One region of the Nostoc sp. PCC 7524 genome, then DNA from elsewhere that is predicted to be linked to it. Evidence: predicted binding sites of a transcription regulator. Region 1 holds the regulator's gene; each other region holds the start of a gene.
The links. The regulator NtcA, encoded in region 1, controls nitrogen genes in cyanobacteria. The targets are predictions, from matches to a motif close to TNTGTANNNNNNNNTACANA.
Positions count from the first base shown of each region.

Region 2: a site for NtcA is predicted at 1,533-1,552, ahead of NOS7524_RS12505 (SAM hydrolase/SAM-dependent halogenase family protein). Genes of this name have one in related genera too.
Region 3: a site for NtcA is predicted at 1,404-1,423, ahead of NOS7524_RS16975 (Glu/Leu/Phe/Val family dehydrogenase). Genes of this name have one in related genera too.
Region 4: a site for NtcA is predicted at 1,299-1,318, ahead of rpe (ribulose-phosphate 3-epimerase). Genes of this name have one in related genera too.

Region 1 covers NC_019684.1:6,087,533-6,090,725, forward strand. Annotated here, with positions in the region: gene NOS7524_RS24980 (DUF3084 domain-containing protein) at 1-1,161, opposite strand, end outside; gene ntcA (global nitrogen regulator NtcA) at 1,329-2,000, opposite strand; gene fabI (enoyl-ACP reductase FabI) at 2,397-3,173, shown strand.
Region 2 covers NC_019684.1:3,132,561-3,135,753, reverse strand. Annotated here, with positions in the region: gene NOS7524_RS12510 (DUF2301 domain-containing membrane protein) at 1-653, opposite strand, end outside; gene NOS7524_RS12505 (SAM hydrolase/SAM-dependent halogenase family protein) at 707-1,498, opposite strand; gene pirA (arginine synthesis PII-interacting regulator PirA) at 1,610-1,765, shown strand; gene NOS7524_RS12500 (alpha/beta hydrolase) at 1,930-2,943, shown strand; gene NOS7524_RS12495 (phosphodiester glycosidase family protein) at 3,026-3,193, opposite strand, start outside.
Region 3 covers NC_019684.1:4,271,849-4,275,041, reverse strand. Annotated here, with positions in the region: gene NOS7524_RS16980 (carotenoid oxygenase family protein) at 1-1,322, shown strand, start outside; gene NOS7524_RS16975 (Glu/Leu/Phe/Val family dehydrogenase) at 1,507-2,796, shown strand; gene NOS7524_RS16970 (glycosyltransferase) at 3,114-3,193, opposite strand, start outside.
Region 4 covers NC_019684.1:2,862,494-2,865,686, reverse strand. Annotated here, with positions in the region: gene NOS7524_RS11405 (S8 family serine peptidase) at 1-1,139, opposite strand, end outside; gene rpe (ribulose-phosphate 3-epimerase) at 1,345-2,052, shown strand; gene NOS7524_RS11395 (ChaB family protein) at 2,499-2,702, shown strand; gene NOS7524_RS11390 (hypothetical protein) at 2,973-3,193, shown strand, end outside.

The DNA of each region.
Region 1 (3,193 bases):
TCTGGCTGCATCCGCAAAAAATTCTATTTGCTTTTCTCCCCTCACATAGTTTCCAGCCGAGAAAATTCTGACTACATATTCTCTACCATCATTTATTTGCTGAACTAGCTGCTCAATCCTATCGGGAGTTAAGCGCAGCAATTCGGTATTGGCTGAATTGGTTCCAGGTTCAGCTAATTCGATGCTAGCATTGCGGTTGGCTTCTTGCAGCAGTTGTACGATCGCCTGACGCGCAGCAGTAGTTTGGTTGACTCGTACTAAAGCAGAAGCTATAACTTGACCACGTACTAAAGCCAGTTTACCTAAACGTAGGTCACGGTATGATTGGTAATATTTTTCTAGTCTGGCGACTTCTTGCTCTAAATAATCCTGTTGTTTTTCTAATTCTTTAAGACGTACTTCCCGCTTGGCAATTACCTGTTCTCGCGCCCTAATTTCCAAGTTGCGATTTTGAATGAGTTTGTCTAGTTCAGAAATTTTACGATCGCGCTGTTCGATGGCGGCTTGGCGGTTAGATAGTTCCCGATCGCGTTGTTCGATGGCGGCTTGACGGTTAGCTAATTCGCGATCGCGCTGTTCGATGGCTTTTTTGGCTTCAGCATACAGCCTTTCACGTTCTGCTCGCAATTGGGCAATGGCTGTCTGTAGCGATTTTATTTGATTGTAAACTTTGCCAAGTTCAGTGATGGCTTGTTGATATTGGTTTTGAGTACGCTGAAGTTTAGCTTGAGTTTGAGCTAAATCTTGCTGCACTTTGATTTTTTCTTTTTTAGCTTCTTCTCGCTGAGTTTCTACTTGTCTTTTCTCAGTGATGGTGGTTTGTAGCTGTTGGTTAGCTTTCTTTAGCTCACTTTCTACCTGGCTTTTTTGTTCTTCAGCCACTTTGAGCTGTTCTCGTTTTTGTCTGAGGTCTTTTTGAATATCCTCTAATTCAAAAACTCCCTTCCGGAGTCCTTCGTCTGCCAGAAACAGGATTGCCAGAGTTGTAGCCGCAGTTAACACCCCAGTGAGGATGGTTATGACTACAGCCGTATTTTTGGGGCGAAGCTTAAAGAGGGAGAGGCGGGCTTTGCCAACTTTTGTGCCGATGCGATCGCCGGCAGTCGCAATTACGCCTCCCAAAATTAAGATTGCTGCTATGAGGATGTACCCGGTGGTCATCTTCAGCTACCGAAATGTTTCCAGATACAGCCTACTACTTTCAGTCGTGGTGTGTGGAGGATGGGAGGTGGGCAATAGCTGAAATTACTCAAGATTTTAGATTAACTTCCAACTTTGGGTGTTATTTGCAATATAACACGCCCCACCTCTTCTGACTCCACTTAATTTTATGTGAACTGTCTGCTGAGAGTCACAGGTTTATGCACAGTAATCTTCTTTTTGTGGATCGAAATCATCTTTTTCTCACGCAGATCCCCTAGTAATCTAGTTACAGTTACACGAGTCGAACCAATTGCTTCTGCGATCGCTTGATGAGATAATTTCAAATCAATTGTGATCCCATCTGCACAAGGAATACCAAAATCACGACAGAGAATTAATAGAAAACTCACCAATCTGGAACCCATATCTCGGTGAGCTAAAGTTTCAATCATCATCTCTGTTTGCAAAATCCGCGAAGATAGACCCCGCAGCATCAACATTGATAATTCTGGATTTTCCTTGAGTGCTTGCTCAACTTGCTCAATTGGTGCCGACAGCAATTCTACAGGGGTAAATGCCACCGCATGGTAAAACCGATCAGACTTGTTTCCTGTCAACAGTGACAGCACTCCAAACACACTATTTTCACGCAGTAGTGCTACTGTAATTTCTTCTCCTGCCTCGTACACCCTGGAAAGCTTGACAGCGCCTTTCAAAAGAAAATAAACTCGCTCGGCAGGATCGCCAGGAAAAAAGATCGTTTTATTGCGTTCAAACGTTTCGACAACTGGCGGAAAAGCTCCAGTTGCCATCTGGCGAAAAACATTTGCTAGGGCCTTATCTTGTGTCACGATCATCTCCCTTCCCCTACCCAATGCCGGAAAAACAAAAAAGTAAAAACTAATTACCTAAGAATACACCTGAAAAATCAATAAAGCACCGTTAACCAGGCTGTACTTTCCTATACTCAAACCTATAACTTCAGAGTTATTTGTTCATAATGATACCTAATTTTTGCTATTTTTAGCTAGCAGTTCTTGATAGATACTTCTGCTTGCTGTAACCATCAGGTTTTTTAGAGAAAAAATTAAGTAATCTTGAAAAAATCTTAAGGAATAATATGTATTTTAAATCGAAAAAACATCATTCCTAATACTATTTTTTGGTAATCATGTATAAAACAAAGTCAAAGGTACCTCAGATTCTAGTATGCTCCTAATGAATCATCACATAAAATCACATCAAAAATTTCTATGCTGAATCTGAATGGAAAAAACGCTCTGGTGACAGGGATTGCCAATAATCGCTCCATCGCTTGGGGGATTGCCCAACAACTGCACGCAGCCGGAGCGAATCTTGGCATTACTTACCTACCAGATGAACGGGGCAGAATGGAGAAGAAAGTGGCCGAACTGGTAGAACCTCTCAACCCCAGCTTATTCGTACCCTGTAATGTCCAAAACGACGAACAGATTCAATCAACATTTGAGACAATCCGCGATAAGTGGGGCAGACTAGATATTCTGATTCACTGTCTTGCTTTTGCTAACAAAGATGATTTAAGCGGAGATTTTAGCCAAACATCTCGTTCTGGTTTCGCTACAGCTTTAGATGTCAGCGCCTATTCACTGGTGCAGTTAAGCGGCGCGGCTAAACCTTTAATGACAGAGGGCGGAAGTATCATTACCCTGTCATATTTGGGTGCTGTGAGGGCAATTCCTAATTACAACGTCATGGGAGTTGCGAAGGCAGGATTAGAAGCTAGTGTGCGTTATTTAGCAGCTGAACTCGGTTCCCAAAATATTCGCGTCAATGCCATTTCTGCTGGCCCTATCCGCACCTTGGCATCTAGTGCCGTTGGCGGCATTTTAGATATGATTCATCACGTCGAACAAGTTGCGCCCTTGCGTCGTACCGTCACCCAAATTGAAGTAGGCAACACTGCGGCTTTCTTGGCTAGTGATTTAGCTAGTGGCATCACTGGACAAGTCCTGTACGTGGATGCAGGATATGAAATCACGGGAATGTAATAAGATTTGGGGAGTAGGGA
Region 2 (3,193 bases), 3.0 Mb from region 1:
TCTTTCACTGTTCGTTGTTGTTTCAAATAAGCAAATACTGATTTATCACCAATATCAGGAGGGATGGCTTGTACTGTTTTCCGTAAGGCAAATACTAAAAATAAAATCGCCCAAGTTCCTAATAAAACTTGTTCCCATTGAGTTGGTAAAATCCCCACTAAATGCCCTAATAATAGCAGTGGTACTATCACAGTTAACACTTTAGTTTCTAGACGATTAAAGCAAAAAGCTTCTTTAAAATAAATGCCTGTTAAAGCAGCAAAAGTAAAACCAACTCCGAATAAAGTTAGGGGTTGATTGTACACAGTCACAGCAAAAGGTTGACTGTCAAAATGCCTGATGATAAATGCACAAATGCTCCCAATTAACCAAAAGGCTTGTAATATTCTATGCAATGCTGCCATGTAAATATGTATTGTCAATAAACTGACACCAAGAGCCAGACTGAAGCAAGTATATAAAGGGGTCAGTGCTTGAATGGTAGTAGGATTGTTGGCAAATAATACTAAACCACTGCCAATAGCAAAGCACAAAGCAGCTACCATTAACCCAGAACGATAGATAATTACACCTGTGCGATCGCTCTGATTAATTGTAAACTCTCCAAACTGACCTTGATAAACTTCCGATGCAGATATTGTTGGCGTAGTCATAAGCAATTCAAAGTTAATAGTTCTACTCAAGAAAAATTTTCCCTATCCATAGTCTAATAACTAATGACTTCTAGAGAATCTTGCAAATTAATCTGTAACTGCGAGTGTGCATTACCACTGTTGATGGCAATTTCTACCCAGCCATGACTACCAACTAAAGCGACTGCTTCCCCAAAGGGAACATTGCTGTAAGTTGCACAGCCAGGTACGATTAACCCACCAGCTTGCACACACCATTTTTTACCTTGTACGTAACTCCCTGGAATATTGCTCACCAAGTTACCAAAGTGATCTATATATTGAATACAACCTGTAACACCAGTTGTTGTATGATGACATTGCTTCAGATTTAATTGCGTTAAAGTTGCAGGCTCAATTGCTTGTCCTAGCTGTTGCAGAGAAACACCACTAGCTAGATGAGCGCCCACTGGTGCGAAAATATCCCTACCATGAAAAGTCTTACTAGGTTCGGGGGTTCTCCAATATTGGGGATTCGTTAACTCGACTGCTGCAATGGCTGGAGTTTGAGCTAACACACCGCTAAATATGCCATTATCTGGCCCTACTAAAAACCCACCTGCAAATTCTACCGCGATCGCCTTTCTTTTACTCCCCACACCCGGATCTACTACAGCTATATGTACTGTCCCCTCTGGGAAGTAAAGATAAACATTCAACAAACAAAACCTAGCCGCCGCAATATTTTGAGGCGGAATCTCATGGCTCAAGTCTACCACCTGTAATTTCGGGTTGACTTGGGCGATTACTCCCTTCATCACAGCTACGTAGACATCGCGATCGCTAAAATCGCTTAATAAGGTTAGGAAAGCTTGATTTTCCCACATACTTTAAAAGTAAATGTATATTACATTAATTATTTCTGTAACAAAGGCTACGGAATTTGTGCTATGTTAAGAAGCACAGACATAATGTAAAAGATTAAGAGGTTGACCACTATGAGCCAGAATCGACACAGAGCGATGAGTGCGGCAACAGAAATACACAAACAAAATATTAAAAGGAACATCGAGTATCGCTTGGAAATAGCGAAATCTCGTGGTGATGAAAGACTAATTAGGCAATTAGAAGCAGAAATGAAGTATTGCACCTAAATCAAGTTTTCATTGTTCATAGTGTTGTTGTGTGTACTCCCGCTACGGCGGGTTTTATTTTTGGTGACTCATGCGTAAGTCCTAAATATGCCATTTGCTAGATTTCGCAGGCTTACTGAGTTAAGAAAATAACGAATATATGCACAAGTACACCAATTCATCAAATGGACGTTTGCATTCACAAGACAGTAGAGATTCTTGAGCAAGTTCATCAATCAGAGTCGGCGTTGAGACTGAAAAACCAAGCCTGTCGTTCAAAATTCTTCATTCATCCCCATCCCACGTCAAAAGTTTGTCTATTCTTGCATGGTTTCACCGCCGGCCCGTACCAATTTGAGCCACTCGGCAAGGCTTTTTTTCAAGCTGGATATAATGTTCTGATTCCCTTACAACCAGGTCATGGACGCTTAGGAGACTGGAATCGCCTCAATCCTCCACCATTACCAACGGACATTCGGACTTACCAGCAATTTGTCATCGAGTGGTTAGAGATTGCCAAAACCCTAGGTCAAAAAGTCGTAGTCGGAGGATTATCAACAGGTGGAACATTAGCGGCGTGGTTAGCTTTAGAATATCCCCAACAGATTGAGTGCGCCTTATTGTTCACTCCTTATTTGGGTAGTCGTCAATTCATCACTGATTGGCTCATCAAAATCCTACCAATTTATTTTGAATGGTTCAACAAAGATGCACCCGGCAATTTCGGTTATGACGGTTTTTGTTTAAAAGCATTAAGAATATTTCTAGAATTGGGAGAGAAGCTGTTAAAACAAGTACCAATCCATTGTTCTGCTCCTATATTAATGGTGTGTAGCGAGGCTGATAAGGCTGTTAGTCGCTCAAAACAGCAGGATTTTTTTAAAATGCTACTTAAGCAGCAACCAAAATCTTGGTATTACTGCTTTGACGATATGCTTCACATTCAACACCGAATGATGACTAGGTTAGAAGACAATGATTATGAAGAACTGGTAATTAGCCTTGCCAAAGCTTTTGTTAATAGTGATTTAACTTGGGTACAGTTTCAAGAAATGGCAAAGCAGATAACTCAACCAGAGGTAAATGATGACATCAAGCAAGAATTAAATCTTGATGCTTCAACTTTCCAAATACTTTCTGCAATGATGACTCAACATTTTGGTTGTGATCATCTCAAATGTATAAATCCATGCAAATAATCTACCAAAAATGTAGGGTACGTCAGCCGGAGGAAACCTTAACTACACCAAGAAATTATTCCTACTGACGCACCCTACTAACTTAATTTTGAGACTTCTTATAAATTAAAAACACTGAACCAATAGGCCCTGGATTCTGCACATAAATTTTATTATCGTAATACAATCCGGGAGACATACCACCATCAAACAATATGCCTTCTTGAATTTTCCCTAAACAATTATTACGAGCAATACCTTTTAATACATC
Region 3 (3,193 bases), 1.8 Mb from region 1:
ATGTCAATGGGCAACCAATCCATCATCCTTTTGATGGTGATGGGATGATTAGCCGTATTACTTTTGTGAATGGACGCGCTCATTTTCGTAATCGCTTTGTCAGAACTACAGGTTATTTGGCAGAACAAAAAGCTGGGAAAATTCTCTATCGTGGTGTCTTTGGTACGCAAAAACCTGGTGGTTTGTTAGCTAACATCTTTGATTTTCAAATCAAAAACATTGCCAATACAAATGTTATTTATTGGGGGAATAAACTTTTGGCATTGTGGGAAGCTGCTGAACCCCACCTGCTTGATCCTTACACCCTCGAAACTTTAGGGAAAGAACATTTCGATGGAGTTTTGGCAGAGGGTGAAGCGTTTAGCGCCCATCCCCGCTTTGATCCTAGTTGCATTCAAGATGGCGGCTCCCCTTGTCTAGTCAATTTTTCGATTAAACCGGGATTATCTACTACCATTACTATTTTTGAGTTAGACCCAGGTGGTAAAGTTATCAGAAAGCAAGCCCATAGCGTTCCGGGTTTTTGTTTTATTCACGATTTTGTCATTACTCCCCATCACTGCATCTTCTTTCAAAACCCTGTAGTTTTCAATCCTATACCTTTTGCTTTAGGGATACGTGCGGCAGGGGAATGTATTAAATTTCAGCCTAATCAACCAACTAAAATTATCATCATTCCTCGCTTTCCAAATGGTGAAAATACGGGAGTAAAAATTTTAGAAACACAATCAGGTTTTGTATTTCACCACGTTAACGCTTTTACTGTGGGGAATGAAATATTTATTGACTCCATTTGCTATGATTCATTACCAGAAGTAGAACCAGAAAGCGATTTTCGCCAAGTTGATTTTGATGCGAATTCTCCTGGTCAACTCTGGCGTTTTCGTGTCAATCTTCAGGATGGGAAAGTAGAACGTCATTTAATTGAGGCTCGTTCCTGCGAGTTTCCTAGTATACATCCGGCTCATGTGGGACGCACCTATAGATATATGTATATAGGGGCATCTCATGCAGAGATGGGTAATGCACCACTGCAAGCAGTGCTGAAAATTGATTTAGAGTCTGGAGAAAGACAACTGTGGAGTGCTGCACCCCGTGGTTTTATGGGTGAGCCAATTTTTGTACCACGTCCCAATGCTCAAACAGAAGATGATGGCTGCGTACTAGCTTTAGTTTATGATGCTGCTCATCATCGCTCAGATGTGGTGATTTTAGATGCTCGTGATTTGAACAGAGGTGCCATCGCTCGACTACACCTAAAACATCATATCCCCTATGGTCTACACGGTAACTTTACCTCACAAATTTTTACCCCAAATTGATCCCTTGATGATTTCGCACCATAGATAAAAGCCAACAATCATTTTTGGCTGGGATCTGTGGTTTTCTAAACACAAAATAAAATTGTAACAAAAACTACAAAATTCCGAATTTTCTCAAAAACACAAGGTAGGCTAGGCATATATGTATCCGGTTCGCTAAAAACCGCGATTAGGAGAAAATCTTATGGTTTCAACCCCTATCACTCCTTTAGAAGCTGCTACTCCAGCACATATTTGTCCATTTGACCAAGCTTGTAGTTATTTAGAAGCAGCAGGGAAAGAATTAAGGCTAGATCAAGGTGTCCTAGAAATTCTCAGCCACCCGCGTAAGGTAGTGACAGTTTCCATCCCTGTGAAGCTAGACAATGGCGACATTCGGGTGCTAGCAGGACATCGAGTACAACATTCTGATGTTTTAGGCCCCTACAAAGGCGGAACTCGATACCATCCGGCTGTCACGCTACGAGAAGTATCAGCTTTAGCTATGCTGATGACTTGGAAATGTGCGCTGTTGGGTATACCTTACGGTGGTGCTAAGGGAGGTATTGCGATCGATCCAGAAAACTACAGTGTAGGTGAATTAGAACGGATAACTCGCCGCTATACTAGCGAATTAATTAAAGATATTGGTCCCTCAGTAGACATACCTGCACCAGATATGGGAACCTCCGCCCGTGAAATGGCTTGGATGATGGATACCTACTCAGTGAATGTAGGTCATGCTGTACCCGGAGTTGTCACTGGTAAACCGTTGTCTATCGGTGGTTCACTGGGGCGGGAAATGGCTACTGGACGGGGTGTGATGATTATTGTCCGGGAAGCACTAGCGGACATGGGCAAATCTCTGGAGGGAATACGAGTAGTTATCCAAGGGTTTGGGAATGTGGGAGGTGCAGCAGCTGAATTACTTTACCAAGCAGGCGCTAAAATTATTGCCGTTTCAACTGCTACAGGTGGTGTATATTCATCTCATGGTCTGGATATTCCCGCATTAAAAGCTTATGCTGCCGATAATCGTAAAAGTGTAGTAGGCTTCCCCAAAGCATCGGCTATTAGCAATGCAGAGTTACTAACTTTGCGTTGTGACGTTTTAATCCCAGCCGCCTTAGAAAATCAAATCACAGAAGAAAATGCCCACGAAGTAAGGGCGCAAATTGTTGCAGAAGCAGCCAACGGCCCAGTAACTTTGGAAGCTAACCGAATTTTAGAAGCGCGTGGTGTGACTGTATTACCCGACATTCTGGCAAATGCTGGCGGTGTGGTGGTGAGTTACCTAGAGTGGGTGCAAGGTCTTTCTTACCTATTTTGGGATGAGATCCGTGTCAACCGCGAAATGGAACACTTGATGGTGCAAGCATATCAGCAGGTGATTGAACAATCTCAGGTGCGGCAAGTTCCCTTAAGGTTAGCAGCCTATACTCTGGGAGTAGGTAGAGTAGCCCAAGCACTAAATGATAGGGGTCTCTATCCTTAAGAGGTTGTTTGAAAAGTCCCTGGTGATGTATCAAATACTTTCAGATCCCCCTAAATCCCCCTTAAAAAGCTATCCATTATAAACATCTTTCTTAACATTTCGAGAGTATGAACTCACGTCTCTAGAACCCTGATTCGTTCGTTTTTCATTCTCAATAAAAACACTGTTTTAGCGAGAAGAATAAATGATGATTTGTCAAGTATGCTTAAAGTTTCAGTCCTTAAGATGCTTATAGAGCAAGGGTTTTAAGATTGTAAAGAAAGATGTGGGTAACGCATAGCTTAAAAAGGGGGACTTTGATTCTATTTCCCCCCTTTTTAATTGGCAGGCCTTGATAATGTGCTTAATAAAAGTTGAGCAATTTGCTGATTGATATTAGCTACATCAAAACGCTGAC
Region 4 (3,193 bases), 3.2 Mb from region 1:
TTTAAATGACCTGTTCCCATTTGAGCATTCAAAGGAATTTTTGGGTCTTGGTAAGCATCAGAAGCTAGCCAGTCTTGATTTTGTTTATCAATTAGGGTGCGAGTCATTCCCAAGCGTAAACCATCACCACTATCTGTGATTTTTTCGGCGGAATTGAGTAAGACAGCTTTCATCACTTGCTGACGGCGACTATCAATAGTCCAGCGTGGTTGTTTGGTGCGGAGTTGGCGATCGCCAAATTCTTGGAGTAAAGCCACCGTAGCTGTGACATGAGGCGCTGCAAAGCTTGTACCCGTAACTTTATTCAATTTGCCATCGGGATTGAGCAAAGAAATATTACTACCTGGTGCAACTATACCTATAGCGCGTCGCCCATCCAAATTGAATTCCTTGCCAGCCAACCGACCACTTACCCCTTGATTTAGACCCGCCAGATTGGAAACATCGACTTTATTAAAAATCCCCTCCCGTCGGGATGAAAAAGCCACGTTAATGCCATTAAAATTATCTGTAGGAATAGGAATGCCACCTTTACCTTGATTGCCTGCGATCGCGTACAAAACATTATGAACCCGACTAGACCAATCAACACATAGGGTTAACAAAGCATTGCCATCTAAAACAGCATCAGGTCGGGGATCACGGTTGAGAGGTTCACCAAAACTAAAGTTAATGGCACGAACATCACCACTATTTTGTAAAGCTATGTGTTGAGCTGACAAACATTCTTCTGGTTGACCCGTATTTTTTGTAGAACCTACCGCAGAAGAATATAATCTTGCTTGTGGTGCAACCCCAGGTAAAGCTTTATCCCTACTGACCATAACGCCAGCCACATTATAAGCATGGGAGTCAACACCATTATTAGACTTAGCAGGCCCATTGCGTAAAAAAACCGCCGCCAAAGACACAGCACGATTTTTAGACACCGCCTTATCCCAACCAAACATCCCCGGACGACCGATTTCTACCTGACCGATAGCAATCTTCCGACCGAGCAAATTATAAGGAGGTTGATGTAACTTCAGAACATCAATACCATAAGTTCCCAAAGAAGTTTTTACAGCCGAAGCCAACACCGGCAAACTCAAACAGGAAGCACCTAAACCCCAAATTATCCAAGTTAGTTTTTTAGTCATAGTTAATAGTTAATAGGCAATAGGCAATAGGCAATAGGCAATAGGCAATAGTCTAATAGTCTAATAGTTTTTCTCCTCCATCTCCCCCATCTTCTCTCAGTCCCCAATCCCCAGTCCCCAATCCCCATATCCAAAATTCTCAATATTTTGTTACAGTATTTTGTTACAATGCTTACAGACGAGGACGCTTAAAAACCCACTAGCCATGACCCAAAACCGATCTGAGAAACCCATTGTTATTGCTCCATCTATCCTATCAGCAGACTTTAGCCGTCTAGGTGACGAGATTCGTGCTGTAGACGCGGCTGGGGCTGATTGGATTCATGTTGATGTAATGGACGGTCGTTTTGTACCTAATATTACGATAGGCCCTCTGGTTGTGGAGGCGATTCGTCCGGTTACAACTAAGCCTCTGGATGTCCACTTGATGATTGTGGAACCAGAAAAGTATGTAGAAGACTTTGCTAAAGCAGGTGCTGATATTATTTCTGTACATTGCGAGCATAATGCTTCTCCACACCTGCACCGTACTCTGGGACAAATTAAAGAACTAGGTAAAAAAGCGGGAGTTGTTCTTAACCCTGGTACTCCTCTAGAACTAATTGAATATGTTCTAGAACTGTGTGACCTAGTATTAATTATGAGCGTTAACCCCGGCTTTGGTGGTCAAAGCTTTATTCCTGGGGTGTTGCCTAAAATCCGTAAGCTGCGTCAGATGTGTGATGAACGCGGTTTAGATCCTTGGATTGAAGTAGATGGCGGACTCAAAGCTAATAATACTTGGCAGGTGTTAGAAGCAGGTGCAAATGCGATCGTTGCTGGTTCTGCTGTATTTAACGCTAAGGATTACGCTGAAGCAATTACCAATATTCGCAACAGCAAATGCCCTGCGCCCGAACTGGCGAAGGTGTAAACCAGTAACTTAATAGTCTTTTATTAAGATTTGTTTCACCAATTATGCGAAAATCCCCACCCTATAGAGAGTGGGGATTTTGGTTTTTATCAAAAAATTATCAAATGGAAGATAGGGTGAGTTGAGTTGTTGAAATTGGCTCTCCCAGATTAATTATAATAAATTAATAATAAAAATGGGCTAAAACAATTGGCATGAAAAGGTTTTAGCAATACAAAATGAAAAATTTAATAAAAAGATGCTTTTTTTGTTTAAATTCCTGGCTATATAGTAATTCAAGCGGATATTAAGTATTAATTTTACATAGTTAGTCTAAGAGAGACTTGAAATTTTTCTATCTTGGGTGAGTTTTGTTTTTTAAAATGTTACTTGACTATGTACACTAACTTAACTTGATACGGAAAACAGCATGACTCTCTTTACCAGCCAGTAAAGGAGTTGAATTAATGCCTTACAAACAGATTCAAGACTTACCAAATTCGGTCAAATCACATTTACCCCAACACGCCCAAGAGATTTTTCGAGCAGCGTTTAACAGTGCTGAAGAAGAATATAGTGAAGAAGAACGCGCCTTTCGTGTTGCTTGGAGTGCTGTTAAGCGTGACTACGAAAAAGGTGATGATGGTAATTGGCACAAAAAGCCAGAATAGCTGTATGTAATTTCCTTCTTTAGTTAGAAGAAAATCAAAATCATAACAGTTATTCTGCTTACTAGCAGTAGTAGTAATTAAAATCTTGGGAATTATCAAACCGACAGATAATAGTCTGAAATATTAAGACAAATTAGCTAAAAGTTTGAGAAATTCCCAATTTATTTTTCAGATATATATTATTGCCTGGATGCAGATCAAATTACATATCTGCTCATCATATAACTATATAAATAATTACGCCTTACAAATTACAAACTAAGAATTAGTATGAATTATCTAGTTGCAGTATTACCCGAAAAAACGACAGCAGAAGCAGCGTACTCTGCTTTAGAACAACAAGGATTATCAGAATCACAAGTTAATATTTTGGGACAGGGTTATAAAAGTGCTGATGAATTTGGTTTGATTAATCCTGAAAAACCAGCCCGCAGACAAGTAAATCGGCTTTTAACTTGGCTGATTCCTTTTGGATTTATTGCTGGTTATGC